4 regions of the Streptomyces sp. NPDC047049 genome follow, and region 1 is predicted to be linked to each of the others. Evidence: riboswitches for the same ligand, from Rfam matches in the RefSeq annotation. Region 1 holds a riboswitch; each other region holds the start of a gene.
The links. A riboswitch is a leader RNA that binds a small molecule or an ion and turns the genes downstream of it on or off. The one in region 1 is predicted to bind cyclic di-AMP.

Region 1 (5,711 bases):
TCCCCGGTGAGCGCAGCGCCAACCTGATGACGCATCTGCTCAACATCGACCCCCCGGACCACACCCGGCTGCGCCGGCTGGTCTCGAAGGCCTTCACCCCGCGCCGGGTGGCCGCCTTCGCCCCGCGCGTCCAGGAGCTCACCGACCACCTCATCGACCGGTTCGCGACGGAGGGCGAGGCCGACCTCATCCATGAGTTCGCCTTCCCGCTGCCCATCTACGCGATCTGCGACCTGCTGGGCGTGCCGCGCGAGGACCAGGACGACTTCCGCGACTGGGCGGGCATGATGATCCGGCACGGCGGGGGGCCGCGCGGCGGCGTCGCCCGGTCCGTGAAGAAGATGCGCGGCTATCTCGCCGAGCTGATCCACCGCAAGCGCGAAACCCTCGGCGACACCGCGGAGGCGGACGAGGACCTGATCTCCGGCCTGATCCGGGCCTCGGACCACGGCGAGCACCTCACCGAGAACGAGGTCGCCGCGATGGCCTTCATCTTGCTGTTCGCCGGTTTTGAGACGACCGTGAACTTGATCGGCAACGGCCTCTACGCCCTGCTGCGCCACCCGGCCCAGCGCGAGCTGCTGCAGAAGTCGATCACAGCGGGCGACACCGACCTGCTCACCACCGGCATCGAGGAACTGCTCCGTTACGACGGCCCCGTGGAGCTGGCGACCTGGCGGTTCGCGACGCAGGAACTGACTCTGGGCGGGCAGCGGATCGCGAAGGGCGACCCGGTCCTGGTGGTACTGGCCGCCGCCGACCGCGATCCGGCGCGCTTCACCGAGCCGGATGTCCTGGATCTGACCCGTCGTGACAACCAGCACCTGGGGTACGGGCACGGCATCCACTACTGCCTGGGCGCGCCGCTCGCCCGGCTCGAAGGGCAGGCCGCGCTGGCGACGCTGCTGACCCGGCTGCCGGACCTCCGGCTCGCGGCGGAACCGGACGCCTTGCGCTGGCGTGGCGGGCTCATCATGCGCGGACTGCGGTCGCTGCCGGTGGAGTTCTCGCCCGAGCGCCCTGACCAGCAACAAGGTCAGAAGTGACAGAGAGTCAGGTGCGTGACCTTCGCGTGATCTGCACTACACCGACTTGTGACTACCCGTGACCCCGGCTACCTTTCCACCGACGATCGACGGGCTTCACCCGATCGGCCGAAGCGGTGATGTGGGGGACCGGTGTAACGGTGCGCCGCGTGCGCGTCGGCCGGGCGGGTACCCGTCGAGCAGCTCACAGAGCTCGTCGTACAACTCAACCGCCGCGCGAAAGGCATCCGCATGCGTTCCGGGAACGGCCGACACCGTCGACCCCGCCAGGCACCGGCCATCTTTGTCACGGCGGGAGTGACCGGCGCCGGTTTCGCCCTGCCACTGCTCGCCGCGAGTGGCGCCCACGCCGCCGACACCGCGACCTGGGACAAGGTCGCGCAGTGTGAGACCGGTGGCGTCTGGAGCGCGGCTTCGGGCAACAGCTACTACGGCGGGCTGCAGCTCACCCAGGAGATGTGGGACAACTACGGCGGCTCGGCCTACGCCTCACGCCCCGACCTCGCCAGCCGCTCCCAGCAGATCGCGGTGGCCGAGTCGATCCTCCACCACCGCGGCCCGGAAGTCTGGTCGAGCTGTGCGGTGAGCGCCGGTCTGACCAAGGACGGCCAGGCGCCGGAGGTCGACCCGGGCAGCACCGCCACCCCCTCGCCCGCCCCGTCGGACGACGGCGGCTCCCCGGACCCCTGGGACTCGTCCGGCAGCCCTGACGCTTCGGGCTCCGCCGGGACGCACGACGGGACGCACGACGGGCCCGGCGACGAGCCGTCCGCTCCGACGCCGTCGCCCGACGCCTCGGACTCCGCCGGGACGCACGAGCCCGGCGACGAGGCATCGGGCCCCGCGACGCCGGGCGACCGGGCCGACGACCCGTCGCGGTCCACCGACCCGTCCACCGGCCCGTCGCACTCCGCCGACCCGTCCGATGACCCGCCGCAGCCGGCCGACCCGTCCGCCGACCCGTCCGAGGGCGGCAGCCGTACGGACACCTCCGGCACGCCGCGGGAGACGCCCGCGAAGGGCAAGCACCGCGGCGGTGCGGGCGACGAGGGCGCCGACGACGACGGCAGGTCCTCCGGCGGCCGGCACGCCTCGCGCGGCGACGCCGGGCGCACCGGCCCGGCCGCCGACGGCGACTACACCGTGCGCCCGGGTGACACGCTGTCAGCCATCGCCTCGGCCCACCGGCTGTCCGGCGGCTGGAGCGCCCTCTACGACCGCAACGAGGACGTCATCGGCTCCGACGCGGACCTGATCAAGCCGGGCCAACTGCTCGATCTCGGGCACTCCGCGGGGTAATTCGCCGCCGTTCGACCGCTTTTGGGAAAGTGAGACAAGGGTCTCGTTGACTCGGCTGAACCTCGGTGTGTACCGCCTCGGTAAACCGGGGTTCACCTGCGGGTATGTGACCCAGTCGTGATCAAAAGCGGTCAACTTGGTTCAGATGGTGGGGTTTGAACCCCAAGCCCATTACTGCTTAACGTCAGGACCGCTCGCCAAAGCGGGCCCTTTGATCACACGCCGAATCCTGCCGGTGATCGGAGGCACTTGACGCGCAAGCGCCGAAGGCAGGAGCGGGGGAACCAAGGTAAGTGCCGGCCCCGCCCGTGAAAGCGGGTCAGCCGGCTTGGGGTGAAGCCACGTGCGTCACGCGCACACGGCCGGGCGATTCTCACAGCCCGAACCCGACAGCTCACCTCGTAGGCGTCGGTGAGGAAACGAACGAACCATGCTGATCATCAAGGGCAAGCACCGTCGTCCCTCCAAGGCCGTCCGCGTCGCCACCCTCGCCGGCATCGCCGGTGCTGCCGTGGCCGTCCCGCTGATGGGCGCCACCTCCGCCTCCGCCGCCTCCGTCTCCACCTGGGACAAGGTCGCCCAGTGCGAGTCCGGCGGCAACTGGTCGATCAACACCGGTAACGGCTACTACGGTGGCCTGCAGTTCTCCAACTCCAGCTGGGCCGCCGCCGGTGGCACCAAGTACGCCCCGCGCGCCGACCTGGCCAGCAAGTCCCAGCAGATCGCCGCCGCCGAGAAGCTTCTCGCCATCCAGGGCCCGGGCGCCTGGTCCTGCGCCGGCGCCGGCAACCTGACCTCCGGCGGCCCCGCGGCCGACGTCGACACCTCCGGCTCCGCGCAGACCAAGTCCGCGCCCCAGCAGGACCAGGGCTCCGCCAAGGCCGAGACGAAGAAGGCCCCGGCCGCTCCCGAGCAGCACGCCTCGCGCTCGACCGAGCGCAAGTCCATGGGCCACGGCAACTACACCGTCAAGGCGGGCGACACCCTCGCCAAGATCGCCAAGGCGCACGGCACCGACTGGAAGTCCGTCTACAAGGCCAACAAGTCGGTCATCGGCGGCAACCCGAACCTGATCTTCCCGGGTCAGAAGCTCAACGTCTGAGTCTCCTTCTCACCGGGATCGGACGGGCCCGAGCGGCGAGCCCCCTTCCCGTGTGAGACCTCCGTGAGACCGCTTCCTGCGTGAGACCGCCCCGCCCGGCGCGCCCTTCCCCCCAGCGCGTCGCGGCGGGGCTTCTCTCGTCCGGCGCCGTGCCCGGGCCGCCGCAGCCGAGACGGCCGCACGCCGGTGACCGGCGACGATCACGGTTTTTTCCCATTCAGCGAACAATGCCCTGAAATCTCCCGCGAACTGGGTCTTTGGGGAGTATTCCGGGCCGTTCCGTCCCACGGAGCGGGCCAAGGGCGGGCGGACGCACCCCGGGCCGTTAGGCTCATGCGCAGAACGCCAGACACCCACGAAGGAGACAACGTGCCGTCGATCGACGTCGTCGTAGCCCGCGAAATTCTCGACTCGCGAGGTAATCCCACGGTCGAGGTCGAGGTCGGCCTCGACGACGGCAGCACCGGCCGTGCCGCCGTGCCGTCCGGCGCCTCCACCGGCGCCTTCGAGGCCATCGAGCTTCGTGACGGCGACCCGAACCGCTACCTGGGCAAGGGCGTGGAGAAGGCCGTCCTGGCCGTCATCGAGCAGATCGGCCCGGAGCTCGTCGGCTACGACGCCACCGAGCAGCGGCTGATCGACCAGGCCATGTTCGACCTGGACGCCACCGACAACAAGGGCTCGCTCGGCGCCAACGCCATCCTCGGCGTCTCCCTCGCCGTCGCGCACGCCGCCTCCGAGGCCAGCGACCTCCCGCTGTTCCGCTACCTCGGCGGCCCGAACGCGCACGTCCTGCCCGTCCCGATGATGAACATCCTGAACGGCGGCTCGCACGCCGACTCCAACGTGGACATCCAGGAGTTCATGATCGCCCCGATCGGCGCGGAGTCCTTCTCCGAGGCGCTGCGCTGGGGCGCCGAGGTCTACCACACCCTCAAGAAGGTCCTGAAGGAGCGCGGGCTGTCCACCGGCCTCGGCGACGAGGGCGGCTTCGCCCCGAACCTGGGCTCCAACCGCGAGGCCCTGGACCTCATCCTGGAGGCCATCAAGCAGGCCGGTTACGCCCCCGGCCAGGACATCGCGCTCGCGCTGGACGTCGCCGCCTCCGAGTTCTACAAGGACGGCAAGTACCAGTTCGAGGGCAAGGACCGCTCGGCCGCCGAGATGACCGAGTACTACGAGGAGCTGGTCGCGGCCTACCCGCTCGTCTCCATCGAGGACCCGCTCTTCGAGGACGACTGGGCCGGCTGGAAGGTCATCACCGACAAGCTCGGCGCCAAGGTCCAGCTCGTCGGCGACGACCTGTTCGTCACCAACCCCGAGCGCCTGGCCCGCGGCATCGAGGAGGGCTCCGCCAACGCGCTGCTGGTGAAGGTCAACCAGATCGGCTCGCTGACCGAGACCCTGGACGCCGTCGAGCTGGCCCAGCGCAACGGCTTCAAGTGCATGATGTCGCACCGCTCCGGTGAGACCGAGGACGTCACCATCGCCGACCTCGCCGTCGCCACCAACTGCGGCCAGATCAAGACCGGCGCCCCGGCCCGCTCCGAGCGCGTCGCCAAGTACAACCAGCTGCTGCGCATCGAGGAGATCCTCGACGACGCCGCGGTCTACGCCGGCCGCTCCGCCTTCCCGCGGTTCCGCCACAGCTGACCGCACCAGGCCCGCTGCCCGCCCGACCGGGGCAGAGGGCCGATCGGGCGAGGCAACCGCCCAGCACCCCGTACGTCCCCGGCGACGGTCCCGTACCGTTGCCGGGGACGTGCCTGCTTGAAGCAGTCAGGCGTCCGTCAGTGAAGGGGAGACGACGTGCCCGCGGACCGGTTCTCGACCGCGACCCGACTCAAGGCGCTCGGCGAGCAGGCCGCCGCCCGCGTCTACCGCGCCCGCCCGCCCCGCCGTAACCGCCTCACCGGCCGCGCCGCCCTGCTGGCGCTGGTGATGTGCTCCCTGGTGGTCGCCCTCGCGTACCCGATAAGGCAGTACGTCTCCCAGCGCTCCGACATCGCCGACCAGCGCCGCAAGGCCCAGGACGCGGGCGCCGCCCTCGACCGGCTGCGCGAGCAGAAGGCGCGCTGGCAGGACCCCGACTTCGTACGCCAGCAGGCCCGCCGGCATCTGCACTACCTCATGCCGGGCGAGACCGGCTATATCGTCCAGGACGGCTCCGCCACCGGCTCGGCACCGAAGGGGCCGCGAGCGGCGCAGCGCCCCTGGTACGAGAATCTGTGGGACACCGTCGACGCGGCCGACAAGCGGTAGCC
Region 2 (5,711 bases), on a different contig from region 1:
TCCGGTGGCCGTTCCTTCGACCGCCGTGACGACCGCTCGGGTGGCGGTTTCAACCGCGACCGTCGTGACGACCGTTCCGGTGGCCGTTCCTTCGACCGCCGTGACGACCGCTCCGGCGGTGGCTTCAACCGCGACCGCGGCGACCGTCCGAGCCGCCCCTTCAACCGTGACGACCGCTCCGGCGGCCGTTCCTCCGGCGGCTACCGCTCCGGCGGCGGCGACCGTCCGTTCAACCGCGACGACCGTTCCGGCGGCCGCCCGTCCTCCGGTGGCCACCGCGGCGGCGGCGACCGTCCGTACGGCCGCCGTGACGACCACCGTGGCGCCACGACCGGCTCCGGCGGCCGCCGTGACGACAAGCCGCGCTGGAAGCGCAACGGCTGATCACATCCGCTGACCCGCAGGGCCCGTACGCACTCAAGTGCCGTACGGGCCCTGCGTGTTGAGGGGTGAGCGAGGCGCCCTGCCCGGTGCGCCGGCAGCCCCCGCGGCACCCCGCCGGGCAGCCCGATCCCTAATGCCTTCGGGCTGCGGCACATCCTCGGGCTATGCTGCTCGGTGCGGGCCATTAGCTCAATTGGCAGAGCAGTGGACTTTTAATCCATTGGTTCAGGGTTCGAGCCCCTGATGGCCCACAAAGACCAAGGCCCCGCCGCCCGGCACGGAGTGTCCGGGCGGCGGGGCCTTGGTCTGCCCCGGGGCCTTGGAACGGGGTCTGCTGGGCCGCTGCCGGCCCGCTGGCCGGAATCGGGCCGGACTGATCTGCCTCACGAACTCGTCTGCTGAATCCGGAGCTCAGGATCGCGTCGATGGGCCGTCACATCGATGGCTGGTGCACGCACGTGAGGGAGACGATGGCGGACAGCAGCTGGTGAAAACCTCGTGGGGACGAGATCCGGCGGGGCAGGCCTCACAGAGAAACCGTCGCGGCGATCACCGACGACTTCCCCGAACGGGCGTGGCGTTGGCCGGAGTGAGCAGGCCGGAGGCCCAGGGGTGGGGTGCGAAGCCAACCCCGGCCGCGCCGTGACCCGTCCGGCCGCCGAGGATTCGCCGTCCGGCGCCGTAGCGGAAACGCTGGGGACGTCAGCGGAAACGCTGGGGACGTCGACGCGGCCGCCACCACGGTGCTCGTAGGGACGGGCGGGAGTGGGGAGAGGCCGGTGCGGATGCTTCAGGACGAAGCGCGTCCCAGGGATGACGGGGGGCGGCAGGTGGGCCGCGGCCGGCGGACGAAGCTGTCCGGGCGTCGGCCGGTGCGTCTGCTTCCCGCGCTTCTGATCGCCGGGGGCCTCGTCGTCGGTGCCGTCACGCCGGCCGGTTACACGGCCGCGCCCTTCTTCTGCGCCGCCCCGCTGATCGCGGCGTCGCTCTCCTCCCTGCGCAGTACCGCCGTCACGTCCCTGGCCGCCGTGCTCGGCGAGATCTGGGCCGTCACCTACCGCGGCGCCGTCGAGGACTACCAGGAATCCGTGGCGGAGAGCGTCATGATCTTCGTGGTCGCCCTGCTGGCCCTCGGGCTCAACCGGTGCGTCCAGAGGAGCGATGCCCAGCTGGCCTCCGTACGGGACATCTCGGAGGCCGCGCAGCGCGCCGTACTGCCCATGCCCCCCGAACGGCTCGCCGGCCTCGGAGTCGCCGCCCGCTACGTGGGCGCGCGGGCGGATGCCCGGATCGGCGGCGACCTCTATGCGGTGCAGGACACCCCGCACGGCGTACGGCTGATCGTCGGCGACGTACGGGGCAAGGGGCTGGAGGCGGTGGAGGCCGCGGTGATCGTCATCGGTGCCTTCCGCGAGGCGGCGGAGCAGGAGACGACGCTGGAGGCGGTGGCGGGCCGGCTGGAGCGGGCGCTGCAGCGGGAGGGCGGACGGCGCGCGGGGCTCGACCAGTTCGAGGGGTTCACCACTGCCGTCCTCGCCGAGATCCCCGCCAACGGGCAGTCCGTGCTGCGTGTGCTCAACCGCGGCCATCCGCCCCCGCTGCTGCTCACCCTGGACGGCGGGGTGCGTGAGCTGGTGCCCGTGGCGCCGGCGCTGCCGCTGGGCATGGGCGAGGTGGCGAGCTGGCCGGACCGGTCGGACGAAACGTTCTTCCCGGCCGGTGCCCTGCTGCTGTTCTTCACCGACGGAGTGACCGAGGCCCGGGACCTGCTGGGCCGCTTCTACCAACCGGCGAGCAGACTGCGCGGCCGTCGTTTCCCGGGGCCGGACGCCCTCCTGGACACGCTCGTCGAGGATGTCGCACGGCATACGGGCGGCGCACCGGCCGACGATATGGCCCTGTTGGCGGTGCAGCGGCCGATGAGTGCGTAGGGAGGCCGTGCACGGCGGGGCGTGTCCCGGCACGGCTCGCGCTGCCCTGCGGAAGGCGCCGTGCGTGGCGCGCCCTACGGCATGCCCTGCGCCACGCCCTCCGTCCCCGGGAACCGGTGCAGGCTCTCACCGTGCGGGCCGGTGAGCGCGACCGGGCGCTCGTCCAGGGCGAGGGTGAGCAGCCGGGCGTCAGCCGGGTGCGGCGAACGGTGCGCCGGGGCGGGGATCCAGGGCAGGACGGCGGGGTGCTCGTGGGAGATCCAGTGGCCGCCGCCGGGCCGTCCGCGCAGCAGCGACCGTACGAGATGCGTGAACTCCTCGCGGCGGGCGGGCGCGAGGTCGGCCAGCGCGGCGCTGTGGAAGATGACCAGTGTGGCCCCGGGGGGCGCCTCGGCGGCGAGCGCGGGCAGTTCCTGGAGCAGGTCGCCGCGCACCAGCCGTGGCCGCGGCGCCGGCCGCACCGCCTCGACGGCCGCGGACAGCCGCGCGGCGCGCTCCTCGTCGCCCGGCCATACGAGCGCCTGCAGCCAGCGCAGATCGTCCGGTTCGGCGGCCGGGTCGAGCGGGTCGAGGCCGATGCCTGCCCGCCAGAGGATCCGCGGCATCCGGCCCCGGGCGGGCAGCAGCTCGTCGGCCGTCCACGCCGTACGGCACTCCAGCACCAGGGGGCTCTCCGGCGCCCCTGCCTCCGTTCGTACCTCCGCCTCTGCCGCGGCCTCCGCCTTCGCCTCTGCCTCGGTGAGACGGGCGCCGCTTCCCCCATCGCCCTCGTACCGGCGCAGGTAGCGGTAGCGATAGCGGTCGGGATGCAGGCACAGCCCCGCCGACGTGCCGACCTCCAGCAGCGCCAGCGGCTGCGGCAGGCGGGCGAGCAGCGGCAGCAGCGTCGCGCAGTGGGCCGGTTCGTCGGCCCGGGGCGAGCGCTGCATGATCACCGCACGCACCTCGTTCCAGTGCCGTACCGTCCACTCGCGCCAGCGGCCGTACGCGGTTTCGCCGCGCGGCCCCAGCTCGGCGTGCGGGCCGTCGAGGTAGCGGACGGCGGCGAGCAGAAGCTCCGGCTGCTGTGCGCCGCCGGCCGGCAGCGACCCCGACACCAGATCGCAGAGCTCCGGGTCGTGGCTGATCCGCGCGCTCAGCTCCTCATGCGCCGCGGACCGTCCCCGCGCCTGGCGCCAGGAGAACTCCCGGTACCGCTCCGCCAAGCCCCATGTGCCGACCACGGTGCGCTCGGCGTGACGGGTGTTCCCGGTGTTCCCGACGTTGACGGCCATGATCCGACGTTACTGCTCTCACGTTCCGTAACCGAGGGGCACCCCTCCGCATAACGACTGGTGCACAATCGCCGCGAGATCGTTTAGGCGCGGACGGTCAACTCGCCCGGTTTGCAGCCATGCTGGCCGAAAAAGTCCAGGCCAAAGCTCCTGGGAGGCCGCTAGGAAATCCCGGGAAGGCTTGGAATTCGGCTGCGTTCTCTATTACTGTCCGATAACGCAGCGCGGTCGTCCCAGCCGTCGCAAGAGGCGGCACCGTGCGCAGACGCCGAATCCCGCACGCGCTTTTCACGCACCTCCAGCACCTCGAACTGCACCAAGGGAACCGGGGAACCACTTCCTTGGGGTGAATCGGACGCTCTCCGCCAGCGGGCGCCCGTAGGAGACCTTCCTGCTCCGAACCCGTCAGCTAACCCGGTAGGCGAGAAGGAAGGAAAGGAGAGCGCCCCCGTGGCGTCCAACAGGCCTGCCCCCGAGGGTCCGTCCGCCTACGACCTCGATGACCGAGGTGCCTTCCCGGGCCCCGGTCATGCGGACAGCATCAACGACGGACCGTGGGAGGAATGGAATCCCACCGAGGATTCCGTCCGCTCGGTCCGCGGCAAGCACAGAGTGGCCAAGCAGCGTGGCAGCGGGCTCGCCCGCGGTGGCACGGTCCTGGGCGTCGGCGTCATCGCGGCGGTCGGTGCCGGCGGGATGGCCACGGCCGAGGGCCGCCCTCCGGTTCCTATCTCGATGCCCGACGTCGGCGGAATGGCCGACGACCTCGCCGACAAGCTGCCGGACGCCAAGTCGCTTCCCGGCGTCGGTGATCTCATATCGGACGCGGGCTCGGACGCGGGCGCGGCTTCGGACGCGGGCTCGGACGCGGGCGCGGCTTCGGATGCGGGCACGGCCTCGGGAGCCGGAACGGACGAGGCGGTGGCTCCGGCCGGTGCCGGTCCCCTCACCCGGACCACCCGGACGGACTCGGGCGCGGACGCCGGCGAGGCGCTGCGCAGCCGCATCCTCCAGCAGGCCGACGCGCAGCAGGGCGCCGCCGAGCAGGAGGCCCGGGAGACCGCCGAGCACACCGCTTTCCAGACGGCCGCCGAGGAAGCCGACGCCCACCAGGAGTCGGCCGAAAAGGCCGCAACAGCCAAGAAGGCGGCCGAGTTGGAGGCCAAGCGCGAGGCCGAAGAGGCGGCCCGTCGGAAGGCGGAGGCCGCCCGCCTCGCCAAGCTGGCGAAGAGCTTCATCGCTCCGGTCTCCTCGTTCACGCTCACCGCGAGCTTCGGCCAGGCCGGCGACCGCTGGGCCGCGGACCACACCGGGCAGGACTTCGCCGCGCCGACCGGCACTCCCGTCAAGGCCGTGCACTCCGGCACCATCACCCAGGCCGGCTGGGCAGGCTCGTACGGCTACCGCATCGTCCTCACCCTCGACGACGGCACCGAACTCTGGTTCTGCCATCTGTCCTCGATGGTGAAGACCTCCGGCAAGGTCAGCACGGGCGATGTCATCGGCCGCGTCGGCGCCACCGGCAACGTCACCGGCCCGCACCTCCACCTGGAGGTGCGCCCGGACGCCGGCGACCCGATCGACCCCATGCCGTGGCTGCGCGATCACGGCATCAACGTGTGACGCACGGTCTTCGGCGTGTGGCGTGTGGCGTGTGGCTGCGGGCGCGTGAGGTGAGGCTTCGGCTTGTGATGTGCAGCTTCGGGGTGTGACGCGCGGCCTCAACGGGCGTCCGTCCAACAGAAGTTGGCGTCGGCGGGCGTCAGGGGCATCCCAGGGCGTCGCGGGGCGCCGTGTGGCACCGGCAGCGTCCGGGGGGAGCGGAAGGAATAACTCCGCTCCCCCCGGCGTTGCCACCACACATGACTGCGACCCACACCCCCCGAAATCGTCAGTCCCTCGGCTCGCTCTCCGTCTCCCCGCTGTCCCTCGGCGGCAACGTCTTCGGCTGGACGGCCGACGAGAGCGAATCCTTCGCCGTGCTCGATGCCTACGTCGCGGGCGGTGGCAACTTCATCGACACCGCCGACGTCTACTCGGCCTGGGTCCCCGGCAACAAGGGCGGCGAATCCGAGACCGTCCTCGGCAACTGGCTGGCCTCCCGCGGCAACCGCGACGATGT
Region 3 (5,711 bases), on a different contig from region 1:
GCAAGGCGGAGGAGGCGGCCCGCAAGGAGGCCGCCCGCCCCAAGTTCGTCCTGCCGGTCACCCAGCACGGGCTGAGCGCCACCTTCGGCCAGGCCGGTGTGAACTGGATGTCCGTACACACCGGCATCGACTTCCCGGTCAGCTACGGCACCCCCGTCATGTCCGCCACCGACGGCACCATCCGCACCCAGTGGAACTCCGCCTACGGGAACATGGCGATCGTGACCGCGCCCGACGGCACCGAGACGTGGTACTGCCATCTGAGCAGCACCAAGATCCGGTCCGGGTCGGTCAAGGCCGGTGACCAGATTGCCTATTCGGGCAACTCCGGCAACTCCACGGGGCCGCATCTGCACTTCGAGGTGCGCCCCGGTGGTGGCGCGGCGGTCGACCCGCAGCCGTGGCTGCGCGATCACGGCCTCAACCCGAACTGAGCCACGGCCTCCACCCGCACCGCCGTCGTTCCGCGTGCCGCCGTTCCACGGGTTCCGCCATGCCGCCGTCCGCCGTCCGCCGGGTGACGATCCCCGTCGCCCGGCCCGCGCGGCTCCCGTTACAGCTTCTCCACCGGCGCATACCGCAGCAGCAGCCGCTTCGGCTTCTCGCCGCCGAAGTCGATCGTCGCCTCGGCGTTGTCGCCGCTGCCCTTGACGCCGACGACCGTGCCGAGCCCGAAGCTGTCGTGGGTGACCCGGTCGCCGATGGTCAGTGAGACGACCTGACGGTCGCCGGCGCGGCGGGTCGCGAAGCCGCTCGGGCCCTTGGCGCGCGACGACGAGAGCGCGGAGCCGAAGCCGCCTCCGCCGCTGCCGCCTGCCGACATGCCGCCCATGGACGCGGACGGCGTCGCCGGACCCGTGCGCTTCCACTCCACGTGGTCGGCCGGGATCTCCTCCAGGAACCGGGAGGGCGGGTTGTAGGAGGGCTGGCCCCAGGCGCTGCGCATCGTCGAGCGGGTGACGTAGAGCCGCTGGCGGGCGCGGGTGATGCCGACATAGGCGAGCCGGCGCTCCTCCTCCAGCTCCTTGGTCTGGCCCAGCGAGCGCATGTGCGGGAAGACGCCGTCCTCCAGGCCGGTCAGGAAGACGGTCGGGAACTCCAGGCCCTTGGCGGTGTGCAGCGTCATCAGCGTGATCACGCCGCTGCCCTCCTCGTCCTCGTCCGGGATCTGGTCGGAGTCGGCGACCAGCGCGACCTGCTCCAGGAAGTCGGAGAGCGTGCCGGGATTCTCCTCACCGCGGTCCTGCTCGAATTCCAGGGCCACGGCGGCGAGTTCCTGGAGGTTTTCGATCCGGGTCTCGTCCTGGGGGTCGGTGGAGGCCTGGAGTTCGGCGAGGTAGCCCGTGCGCTCCAGGACCGCTTCCAGGATCGTGGCAGGGCCGGCGCCGGACTCGACGATGGTGCGCAGCTCCTCCATGAGGACGTTGAAGCGCTTGACGGCGTTGGCGGAGCGGGCCGCCATGCCGTACGCCTCGTCGACCCGGCGCAGTGCCTGCGGGAAGGTGATCTTCTCGCGCAGCGACAGGGCGTCGATCATCGCCTCGGCGCGGTCGCCGATGCCGCGCTTGGGGACGTTCAGGATGCGGCGGAGCGGGACGGTGTCCTCGGGGTTGCTGAGCACCCGCAGATAGGCGAGGACATCGCGGACCTCCTTGCGCTCGTAGAAGCGCACCCCGCCGACGACCTTGTAGGGCAGTCCGACCCGGATGAAGATCTCTTCGAAGACCCGGGACTGGGCGTTGGTGCGGTAGAAGACCGCGACATCGCCGGCCTTGGCGTCACCGGCGTCGGTCAGCCGGTCGATCTCGTCGGCGACGAACTGCGCCTCGTCGTGCTCGGTGTCGGCGACATAGCCGGTGATCTTGGGGCCGGCTCCGGCGTCCGTCCAGAGGTTCTTGGGGCGGCGGTTCTCGTTGCGCTCGATGACGGCGTTGGCGGCGGAGAGGATCGTCTGCGAGGAGCGGTAGTTCTGCTCCAGCAGGATCGTGGTCGCGTCCGGGTAGTCCTCCTCGAACTGGAGGATGTTGCGGATCGTGGCGCCGCGGAAGGCGTAGATCGACTGGTCGGCGTCACCGACGACGCACAGCTCGGCGGCGGTCTCGGCGGGGCCGACCAGCTCGCGGACGAGGGTGTACTGGGCGTGGTTGGTGTCCTGGTACTCGTCGACGAGGACGTGGCGGAAGCGGCGGCGGTAGTGCTCGGCGACATCCGGGAAGGCCTGGAGCAGGTTGACCGTGGTCATGATGATGTCGTCGAAGTCCAGGGCGTTGGCCTCGCGCAGCCGCGCCTGGTACATCGCGTACGCCTCGGCGAGCGTCTTCTCGAAACCTCCCCCAGACTCCGTCTGGGAGGTGCCCCCAGCGGCCGTCCCGGCGAAGGTCTCCTCGTCGATGAGCTCGTTCTTGAGGTTGGAGATCTTCGCGCTGAAGGACTTGGGCGGGTAGCGCTTGGGGTCCAGGTCCAGATCGCGGCAGACCAGCGCCATCAGGCGCTTGGAGTCGGCGGCGTCGTAGATGGAGAAGGAGGAGGTGAAGCCCAGCTTCTTGGACTCGCGGCGCAGGATGCGGACGCAGGCGCTGTGGAACGTGGAGACCCACATGGCGTTGGCGCGCGGGCCGACCAGCTCCTCGACGCGCTCCTTCATCTCGCCGGCGGCCTTGTTCGTGAACGTGATCGCGAGGATCTGGCCGGGGTGGACATGGCGCTCGGCGAGCAGATGAGCGATGCGGTGGGTGAGCACCCGGGTCTTGCCGGAGCCGGCGCCGGCGACGATCAGCAGCGGGCCGCCCGTGTGCACCACGGCGGCCTTCTGCTCGTCGTTGAGCCCTTCCAGCAGCGTCGCCGGGTCGAGGACCGGACGGGCGGCGCCGTCGCGGTAGTACGCCTCTCTGGGCACGGGCGCGTCGAACCTCCCGCCGAAGAGGTCGGCGGGGATCTCCTCCGGGGCCGGGCCGTGCTCGTCCTCGGGGGGCGGGGGGTGCTCCTCGCCCTTGGGGCCGAGGTCCGCCAGGAAGCTGTCGTCAAAGAGGCTGCTCATCGCCCACCGAGTCTAGGCCGCCGCACTGACAGTCCGCGGCCCAGTAGCCGATTGCGGCCCGCTTCCGCCGCGGGCCGTGGCAGCGCGGCAGGTCAGACGTCCGGGGCCGGATGGAACCGGTCGGCGGCCCGTCTACCCGAATCCGACATCTGCCACGCCAACACCCGCATCGCGTTCAGGTCACAAAAAGGTTTCGGGCATATCGAACATCAGCCTTCACAGGAGCCACACGAGTTGGCTAACGTCCTCGCTCAGGCAGCCCGCCTCCCCGTGGACGACAGCGTCCGCACGGGCCGCCCACGCCGAGTCCGGCCCTGCCTTTGGGCACCCGGAGCCGGGGACCCACCAGCACCACCGGGGTGAATCGGACCGGACAGCCGCCGTCGGCGGACATCCGGACCGTAGGGCAAGCCTTCCGTCAGCGACACCGCCCGAACCCGACAGCTAACCCGGTAGGCGGTCCACGGAAGGAGTCGCCGGCCTTGGCGTCGCATCGCAAGCCGCGCACCAGCATTCTCACCTCGCCCGGAGGACGGCGTACGGCGGTCGGGCTCACCACCGCCGCCCTCGCCTCGGCCACGCTGCTCTCGCAGTCCGCCGACGCGGCCCCCCGGGCGCCCAAGCCCACCGTCGAAGAGGTCAAGCAGAAGGTCGACGACCTCTACCACCAGGCCGAGGTGGCCACCCAGAAGTACAACGCCGCCAAGGAGCACACCGACGACCAGCGTGACCGTGTCGACGGACTGCTCGACGCCGCCGCCAAGCGCGCCGAGAAGATGAACGACGCCCGGCGCCGGCTGGGCACCTTCGCGTCGGCGCAGTACCGCACCGGCGGCATGAACCCGACGGCGCAGCTGATGCTCGCCAAGGACCCGCAGCAGTTCTTCGACCGCAGCCACCTCATGGAGCGGCTGACCGGACGGCAGAAGGAGGCCGTCTCCGAATACCAGGAGCAGCAGGCCGCGGCCGCCCGGCAGCGGGCGGAGGCGACCCGCGACCTGGAGCGGCTGCAGTCCTCGCAGGCCTCGCTCAAGGAGTCCAAGCAGTCCGTCCAGCAGAAGCTGGCCGAGGCCCGGCAGCTGCTGTCCCAGCTCACCGCCCAGGAGAAGGCGCGGCTGGCGGAGCTGGAGCGCCAGAAGGAGGCGGCGGCCAAGCGCAAGGCCCAGGAGGAGGCCCGCAAGCAGCAGGAACGGGAGCGCCAGCAGCACGACGGGGGCGGCACGTCCGGCGGCCAGACCGGTGGCGGCGCCGACAACGGCGGCTCGACCGGGGGTTCGTCCTCCACCCAGGCCGAGAAGGCGCTCGCGTTCGCCCGCTCCCAGATCGGCAAGCCGTATGTGTGGGGTGCGACCGGACCCAGCTCCTACGACTGCTCGGGGCTGACCCAGGCGGCGTGGAAGGCGGCCGGCGTCAGCCTGCCGCGGACCACCTGGGACCAGGTCAAGGCCGGCCAGCGGGTCGCCACCAAGGACCTCAAGCCCGGTGACCTGGTCTTCTTCTTTGACGACATCAGCCATGTGGGCATGTACATAGGCGACGGCAAGATGATCCACGCCCCGCACCCGGGCGCCAACGTCCGGGAGGAGTCGATCTACTACATGCCGATCTACGGGAGCGTCCGCCCGGGCTGAGGCCCGGCCCCCGCTCCCCCTTCAGGCCACCCCCCACGGCAACCCCCCACACGCCACCGCGCGGCCGTCGCCTCCGGATGAGGAGTGCGATGACCGCGCGGTGTGCCGTTCGGGGAACCCCTGCGCCGGCGCCCGGAGCCCGGTTCCGGGGCGCCCGCCGCTCCGGCCCGCGCCCCGAGCCCGGCTCCCGGGGCGCCCGCCGGTCCGCTCAGGTCCAGAGCACGGCGATGAAGATGTTGGCCACCGTCAGCGCGCCGACCGCGCCGAAGAGCGGCGGGGCGATCTTCTCGTCGTCCCGCTTGACGTAGACCAGCCCCAGGATGACCACCAGAACGGCCATCTTGATGCCGAGCTTGAGGGTGTTGAGGCTGTGGCCCTCGGCCTGGTTGAGGCCGACCAGCACGATGCCGGTGACCAGCATCGTCAGCGCGCCGTGCAGCATCGCCGGCACGAAGCGGGCGGTGCCCGCACCCATCGCCTTCATCTGGGTCAGGAAGCCGCCCAGCAGGGAGGCGATGCCGATGATGTGCAGGCCGACGAAGAGATTGATTACTACGTCCATAGTGCTGGATCGTAGCCGCCGCATAGCACGGCTCTTCAGGCAGGGCGCCCACAATCGCCGCTTCGGTCAGGCCGGGCCCGCTCCCGGCCGTGCGGCCGTGGCGCCACGGTCACCTGCGCACCGGCACCGGTCGAAAGCGAACAATCCCGGGCAAGCGGACTCATCACCGCAACACCCCGGCTTAGCGTCCTCCTCCAGGCGGTCGACTCCCCGCCCTCGCCGGCCTCCCACCGGCGTCCTGTCGGCCGCCCCGCCGTGAGGTGCGGCGGCGGTCCGTTCCCTCGTTGCGGACCGCCGCCGGGCCCACGGGCTCCAAGGGAAGGAAGTGAGGGCCACCGTGGCCTCGCACCGCAAGCCGCGGCAGCATCCGCTCGCCGCGCTCACCGGCGGCGCACGCAGCGCACGCACCGCCCGCACGGCCGCCACCCTGGCACTGGCCGGCGCCGCCACCGCCACGGGCTTCGCTCCGGCGGCGGAGGGT
Region 4 (5,711 bases), on a different contig from region 1:
TACAAGCCGCCAAGGGCCCACGTCGCACTGATCGACGGCAGCAGTGCGACGAAGACCGGCCGCGTGGCCCGCGGGAGTTGAGCGCTGGGCAGCAGTGACCGCCAGATCGTTTCCCGGGTTGGCAAGTCGGATCGAGCTTGGTCGGGAACCAGCCAGACGAGTGCCGCGAGCACCAGGGACACGACGGTGAGGATCCAGAAGACGAGTTGGCGGGGCAGTGGCGCGAACTCCACCAAGGCGCCGGCGAGGACAGCGCCGATCGCTATCCCCAAGGAAGGGACCGCGCTGCTGATGGTCGAGCCGAGCCGGGGGTTCGGCGCGGACTCCATGATCAGGGCGGTAGTGGCGCCGGCGGCTGTCCCCACGGCAAGGCCCTGCACAATGCGCGCGGCCATCAGGCCGCCGACGCCTGTGGCGACGGCGAAGAGCAGCATGCCCAGAGCGAGCAGCACCAGGGCACCGCAGGCGACAGGCCGACGGCCCACCCGGTCGGAGACCGATCCGACGGTCAACAGGGCGGCGAGCAAGGCGAAGACGTAAACGGCGAAAACGACCGTCAAGGTGAACGCGGAGAGGTCCCACAGGCGCTGATAGACCGGGTAGAGGGGGGACGGCGCCGAAGCGGCCGTGAGCGTGGCCGCGCCCACGGCCCCGGCCAGGAAGAACGAAACTGAACGGTTGAGCACGCGATCTCCAGCAAAAAGCAATGATCTTTGCTTTAACTCGGTGGCCCATCCTAGTAGAAGCAAAGATCTTTGCGTATGCTGGTGACGTGTCTCACCATGCAGCCGCCAGCCGCCCCGGAGGGCGGAGCAGTCGAGTACTGACCGCGATCTACACCTCGGTCGGTGAACTCGTGGGCGAGGGCGCCGAAAAGATCACGTTTCCCGTGGTCGCCGAGCGGGCCGGAGTCAACCCGACGACGCTCTACCGACGCTGGGACAGCGTCCACGCTCTCCTTGAGGAAGTCGCTGTCGCCGCCCTGACCCGGGACGGTGAGTCAGCGCCCGACACCGGATCCCTCCAGCAGGATCTGACCGAGTGGGCGCAGGTCATCGCCCGCGACATCACACGTCCCCACCGAGCCCGATACCTGCGCGCGATGGTGTCGGCCCGCACCGAGATCGTCGCGAGTTGCCCGGTCACGGAGAAACGGCGCGAGCAGGCATCGGAGGTGGTGAGCCGGGCCCGCGAACGCGGTGAGAAGACACCGAGCGTCCCGCAGATCCTCGACCATGTCATCGCGCCTCTGTACCACCACGTCGTATTCGCCTTGCCCGTCGATCGCGAGTACGCGCGACGTCTGGTCCGCGATGTTCTGGCTATGGCTGAGTGACAGGCTGTCCCGCACATGCTGGACGCGCTGCTGGACCTGCACGGCGGCGTGAGCCGGAGACGGTGATGCCCGACCCACCTCGGTACCGATGTTCCCCGAGGCCGTCTCAGAAGCGGTCCTTTGCCCGAGCAAGATCAAACGTCACGGCCCGGCGGACGCGAAGCGCCGTTCTGGTTCCCGGAACTCGTTCTCACGCAAAGGTAATTCGGGGCACTTCTGAGAATGACAGCATGCCGGGCATGACGGCCCCTCAAGAAGCCTCCCCGAGCGACGCGGAGGACGTCCAGCGCCACCCCTGTCCGCGCTGCCGGGCCGAATGTGGAGACCGTGGACTTCGACAGCGCCGCGTCGGAACCGGGGGCTTCGGCGAGGGTGTTCTCCACGTCCCAGGTGGACAGGCCGCGGACGAACGAGGCGATCACCGGCGACTCCAGCACATTCGCCCGAGTCACCGCGGCGCCGAACAGACGCGAGCGAACGCCTCCGTGGTGCCCCGCACCCTGGGACGGGCCACCGTCACCGGTCCGGACGTCGTCTTGATGGCCACCTCGCGACGCCCGTTGCGGCGCCCGGCCCGCACCACCGGTCCGGCCCCCTCCGTCTCACCGGCCTCACCCTCAGCGGCGGCACCGGCGCACTCGCCGTGACGCACCTGGAGCTTGCCGAAGGGCCCAGGTCCCACTTGATGTCGGCCAGGTCGAGTCTGCATGCCTCGCTCACCCTGTGCCCGACCTGCGACATCAGTTTCGATGCGGTGTAGTTCCGTGCGTGAGGGCGAACTTGCGGCAGGTCGCCAGCCCGCCACCCCAGCCGGTGAACAGCGCCTGGCCACGGGCTCGGCCGGCGGGATCCGCAGGGCGGCGTCCTTGGTTACCCGCGGGCGGTCCGTCCCGTCGAGCGAGCATCGACGACCCGCCCGGTCATCCGAAGGGTCTCAACCTTGTGCCGCAGTTCGAGGAGAAGCTGTGAGATATCCGCCCTCAGCGAACAGTTAAAACTGCCTCTGACCTGGGACTTGTAACTGATCACCAGGATCTGCTGTCATTCTGACGGAACGTACGTCCTGTACATTTTTTACGGAGGAGAGGAGCAGACATGCTGCGACCGACGGCCCGCTATGTCCTTCCGGAGTTCACCGAGCGCACCGCCCAGGGGACGCGCACCATGGACCCGTATTCCAAGCTGCTCGGCGAGCGCATCATCTTTCTGGGCACCCCGATCGACGACACCTCTGCCAACGACGTCATGGCGCAGTTCATCCACCTCGAACACGCCGCGCCCGACCAGGACATCTCGCTCTACATCAACTCCCCCGGCGGCTCCTTCACCGCGATGACCGCCATCTACGACACGATGCATTTCGTGTCGTGCGACGTGGAGACCGTCTGCCTGGGGCAGGCCGCCTCGTCCGCCGCGGTGCTGCTGGCGGCCGGCACTCCGGGCAAGCGGCTGGCGCTGCCCGGCGCCCGGGTCCTGATCCATCAGCCGTCGTTCAGCGAACCCGTCCAGGGACAGGCCAGTGACCTGCAGATCCAGGCGACGGAAATGCTGCGCACCCGCGACGTACTGGAAGAGATGCTGGCGAAGCACACCGGGCAGACCCGCGAGCGGATCGCCACCGATATCGAGCGCGACAAGATCTTCGACGCCCCCGCCGCCCAGGAGTACGGCCTGATCGACCAGATCACCCGTAACCGCAAGCTGTCGGCGCTCCGGCCCGGGGCGCGGTGAGCCCGATGCTGCCGCCCGAACCACCACCGCTGCCCGCCCTGACCCGCGCGGAGGGGGAACTCATCGACAGCTACCTGGAAGTGATCGACCTGCTGGGCCGGATCAATCCGGCCCGCTGCGGGGGCACCTACAGCGGGCTGCGCGCCGCCCAGGCGCTGGTCGGCAAGGCCACCCGGCTGCGGGACGCCCTGACGCTGATGCACCAGCGGGGCGAGACCGAACTGCACCGCGCGACGCTGACCCGGGCACTGCGGGTGCTGGACGGTGAGCGGCGGGCCGGACTGGTGACGATGCCGCCACCCGAGGAAATCTGACCCGGCGCACGCTCCGAGGCTGCGCATACGGCGTAGCCTCCGCCCCCGATCTGAGGAGGCGACGAATTGCGCGGCGCGGACCCAATTCCTGCGGTCTCGGATGTTTCGCCCCTGGTCCGCGGGGTGCAACGCTCCGCGCCGCGGCACCTGAGGGAACAAATCTAACCATTCGGGCCAATTGTGACCCATCTCACATACGGCATTTTCAACTCGGAATTCGGCTGCCAGGTGCGTGACGATCCCTTCGACGACAAGACCCCGCCACAGCGACGGGGCGGTCCGGACGGGCGCCTAATCCCGCCGCCGTGCCGGACGTCCGGTCGACGAGGTGGACCGGCGGGAGCGGAGGACCCGAGCAGGACGGGGTCCCGGCCTACACGGCCGAGGGCTCCTTGGGGTGAAGCCGTACGCACGGCCGGGCATCTTCGCCTGCCCGAACCCGACAGGTCTTCCTTCGCAGGCGGCTGACGAAGGGTTTGCGCATGACCATGCGCATGCATACGCCGAATCTGCTGGCGCGCGCCGGCACCGTCACCGCTCTGACGCTGGTCACGCTCGGCGGGACCACCGTTGCGCCAGGAGCGGCCGGGAACGCCGAAGCCGCATCCGTGTCCGCCCATGCGCTGCGGATCGCGGCTTCCCAGAGCGGAGCCCCCTACCGGTACGGCGCCCAGGGGCCGCACGCCTTCGACTGTTCGGGGCTGATGCTGTACTCGTTCAAACGCGCCGGCCGGTTGCTGCCACGCACCGCCGCCGCACAGTACGGCCGCACCCGGCACATCCCGCCCGGCGCGCGCCGGCGCGGCGATCTGGTCTTCTTCCATTCGCGCAGCGGCATTTACCACGTCGGCATCTACGCGGGCCGGGGCCGGATGTGGCATGCGCCCAAGGCCGGGAGCGTGGTGCGGCTCGAACGGATCTGGAGCCGTTCGGTCTGGTACGGGCGGGTGGGCTGATCCTGCGCATTCATCTCACGATCGGTCAATTGCCGGTGCGTTCGGCAGATTTCCCCCGTGCCCACCGCACCCCGTGAATAGCCCTGGGCGCACCACCTCCCTCAGGACAGCGCCAGCTCGACGAGCAGGATGCCGCCCAGCGCCGTGAGCAGCGCTCCGGTGGTGGCTTCCAGGGCACGGGCCACCGAGGGGCGGCGCAGCCAGACGCCCAGCCGGTCGACCAGCAGGGCGACGGCGGGGAACCAGACCAGCGCCATGGCGACGACCATCGTGGCGAGCAGCAGCGTACGGGGCAGCGCGGGCGCTCCCGCCGGAACGAACTGCGGGAGCAGGCTGAGGAAGAGCACGGGTGCCTTCGGGTTGAGCGCATTGGTCAAGAAGCCCTGGCGCAGACTCCGCGTGGTGCCCAGGAGGGCGGTGTGCGGGCGGCCGTCGGCCGGGGTGCCCGCCGCCGTGCGGGCCGTGCCGTCCGTGGTGGCCGCCGGGCGCCGGACGGCCGCGATCAGGGCGCGGGTGCCGAGGTACAACAGGTAGCCGCCGCCCAGGAGTTGGACCGCGCCGAAGAGCGCGGGCACGGCGACCAGCACCGCCGCGAGCCCGGCCACCGCCAGAGCGGTGTGCACCAGCAGCCCGCCCGCGACTCCGACGGCGGCCGCCACCCCCGCCCGGCGCGAATCGAGCGCATGGCGCACCACGACCGCGAAATCCGCGCCCGGCATGGCGACCATGCCCGCGGCGACTCCGGTGAAGGCGATCAGCTGTCCGTCCATAGGAGCAGCTTCGCCGGTCGGAGGCTTTAATGGGTATTGGCAATGTTCTTGGTGAGCCTGAAGAGATTCTTATGTACGACCCCACCCGGCTGGCCGCCCTGGTAGCGGTGGCGGAGGCCGGTTCGATCACCCGCGCCGCCGCCCGGCTGGGCTACACCGCTCCGGCGCTCTCCCAGCAGCTCGCCAAACTGGAGCGGGAGGCCGGGGCGGCCCTGCTGGTGCGCCACCATCGCGGTGCCCGGCTGACGGCGGCCGGTGAGCTGCTGCTCGTACGGGCCCGGCGGGTCCTCGACGAACTGGACCAGGCGCGGCACGAGCTGTCCCGGCTGGCGGGGCTGTCCGGCGGGCGGCTGCGGGTCGGCACGTTCATGACCGCCGGCACGCATCTGCTGCCGCCCGCGCTCAGCGCGTTCCGGCGGGCCCACCCCGATGTGGAGCTGAGCGTGACGGAGTACGTCCCGCCGCAGGCGAGCGCGGCGGTGGCGCGGGGTGAGGTCGATCTGGCGCTGACGCACGAGTATGTGCCCGGCGAGGCGATGCCGGCGCCGGAGGGCGTCCGTCTGGAGCCGCTGCTGACCGAGGAGCTGGTGCTGGTCACCGCGCC

Region 2: another riboswitch for cyclic di-AMP. It lies ahead of ABZ851_RS03990 (peptidoglycan DD-metalloendopeptidase family protein); the one in region 1 lies ahead of ABZ851_RS25730 (transglycosylase family protein).
Region 3: another riboswitch for cyclic di-AMP. It lies ahead of ABZ851_RS08165 (NlpC/P60 family protein); the one in region 1 lies ahead of ABZ851_RS25730 (transglycosylase family protein).
Region 4: another riboswitch for cyclic di-AMP. It lies ahead of ABZ851_RS12760 (C40 family peptidase); the one in region 1 lies ahead of ABZ851_RS25730 (transglycosylase family protein).

Annotation. Positions count from the first base shown of each region.
Region 1 covers NZ_JBEYVM010000013.1:110,546-116,256, reverse strand. Annotated here, with positions in the region: gene ABZ851_RS25740 (cytochrome P450) at 1-1,046, shown strand, start outside; gene ABZ851_RS25735 (transglycosylase family protein) at 1,344-2,345, shown strand; cyclic di-AMP (ydaO/yuaA leader) riboswitch at 2,556-2,768, shown strand; gene ABZ851_RS25730 (transglycosylase family protein) at 2,776-3,447, shown strand; gene eno (phosphopyruvate hydratase) at 3,781-5,100, shown strand; gene ABZ851_RS25720 (septum formation initiator family protein) at 5,257-5,709, shown strand.
Region 2 covers NZ_JBEYVM010000001.1:858,395-864,105, forward strand. Annotated here, with positions in the region: gene ABZ851_RS03970 (DEAD/DEAH box helicase) at 1-384, shown strand, start outside; tRNA gene ABZ851_RS03975 (tRNA-Lys) at 563-635, shown strand; gene ABZ851_RS03980 (PP2C family protein-serine/threonine phosphatase) at 1,170-2,315, shown strand; gene ABZ851_RS03985 (DUF2332 domain-containing protein) at 2,390-3,589, opposite strand; cyclic di-AMP (ydaO/yuaA leader) riboswitch at 3,846-4,028, shown strand; gene ABZ851_RS03990 (peptidoglycan DD-metalloendopeptidase family protein) at 4,040-5,212, shown strand; gene ABZ851_RS03995 (aldo/keto reductase) at 5,452-5,711, shown strand, end outside.
Region 3 covers NZ_JBEYVM010000003.1:52,166-57,876, reverse strand. Annotated here, with positions in the region: gene ABZ851_RS08175 (peptidoglycan DD-metalloendopeptidase family protein) at 1-434, shown strand, start outside; gene pcrA (DNA helicase PcrA) at 554-3,037, opposite strand; cyclic di-AMP (ydaO/yuaA leader) riboswitch at 3,328-3,512, shown strand; gene ABZ851_RS08165 (NlpC/P60 family protein) at 3,520-4,668, shown strand; gene ABZ851_RS08160 (hypothetical protein) at 4,877-5,230, opposite strand; gene ABZ851_RS08155 (NlpC/P60 family protein) at 5,556-5,711, shown strand, end outside.
Region 4 covers NZ_JBEYVM010000004.1:287,882-293,592, reverse strand. Annotated here, with positions in the region: gene ABZ851_RS12780 (alpha/beta fold hydrolase) at 1-686, opposite strand, end outside; gene ABZ851_RS12775 (TetR/AcrR family transcriptional regulator) at 773-1,336, shown strand; gene ABZ851_RS12770 (ATP-dependent Clp protease proteolytic subunit) at 2,432-3,067, shown strand; gene ABZ851_RS12765 (hypothetical protein) at 3,073-3,381, shown strand; cyclic di-AMP (ydaO/yuaA leader) riboswitch at 3,660-3,859, shown strand; gene ABZ851_RS12760 (C40 family peptidase) at 3,864-4,337, shown strand; gene ABZ851_RS12755 (LysE family transporter) at 4,439-5,107, opposite strand; gene ABZ851_RS12750 (LysR family transcriptional regulator) at 5,179-5,711, shown strand, end outside.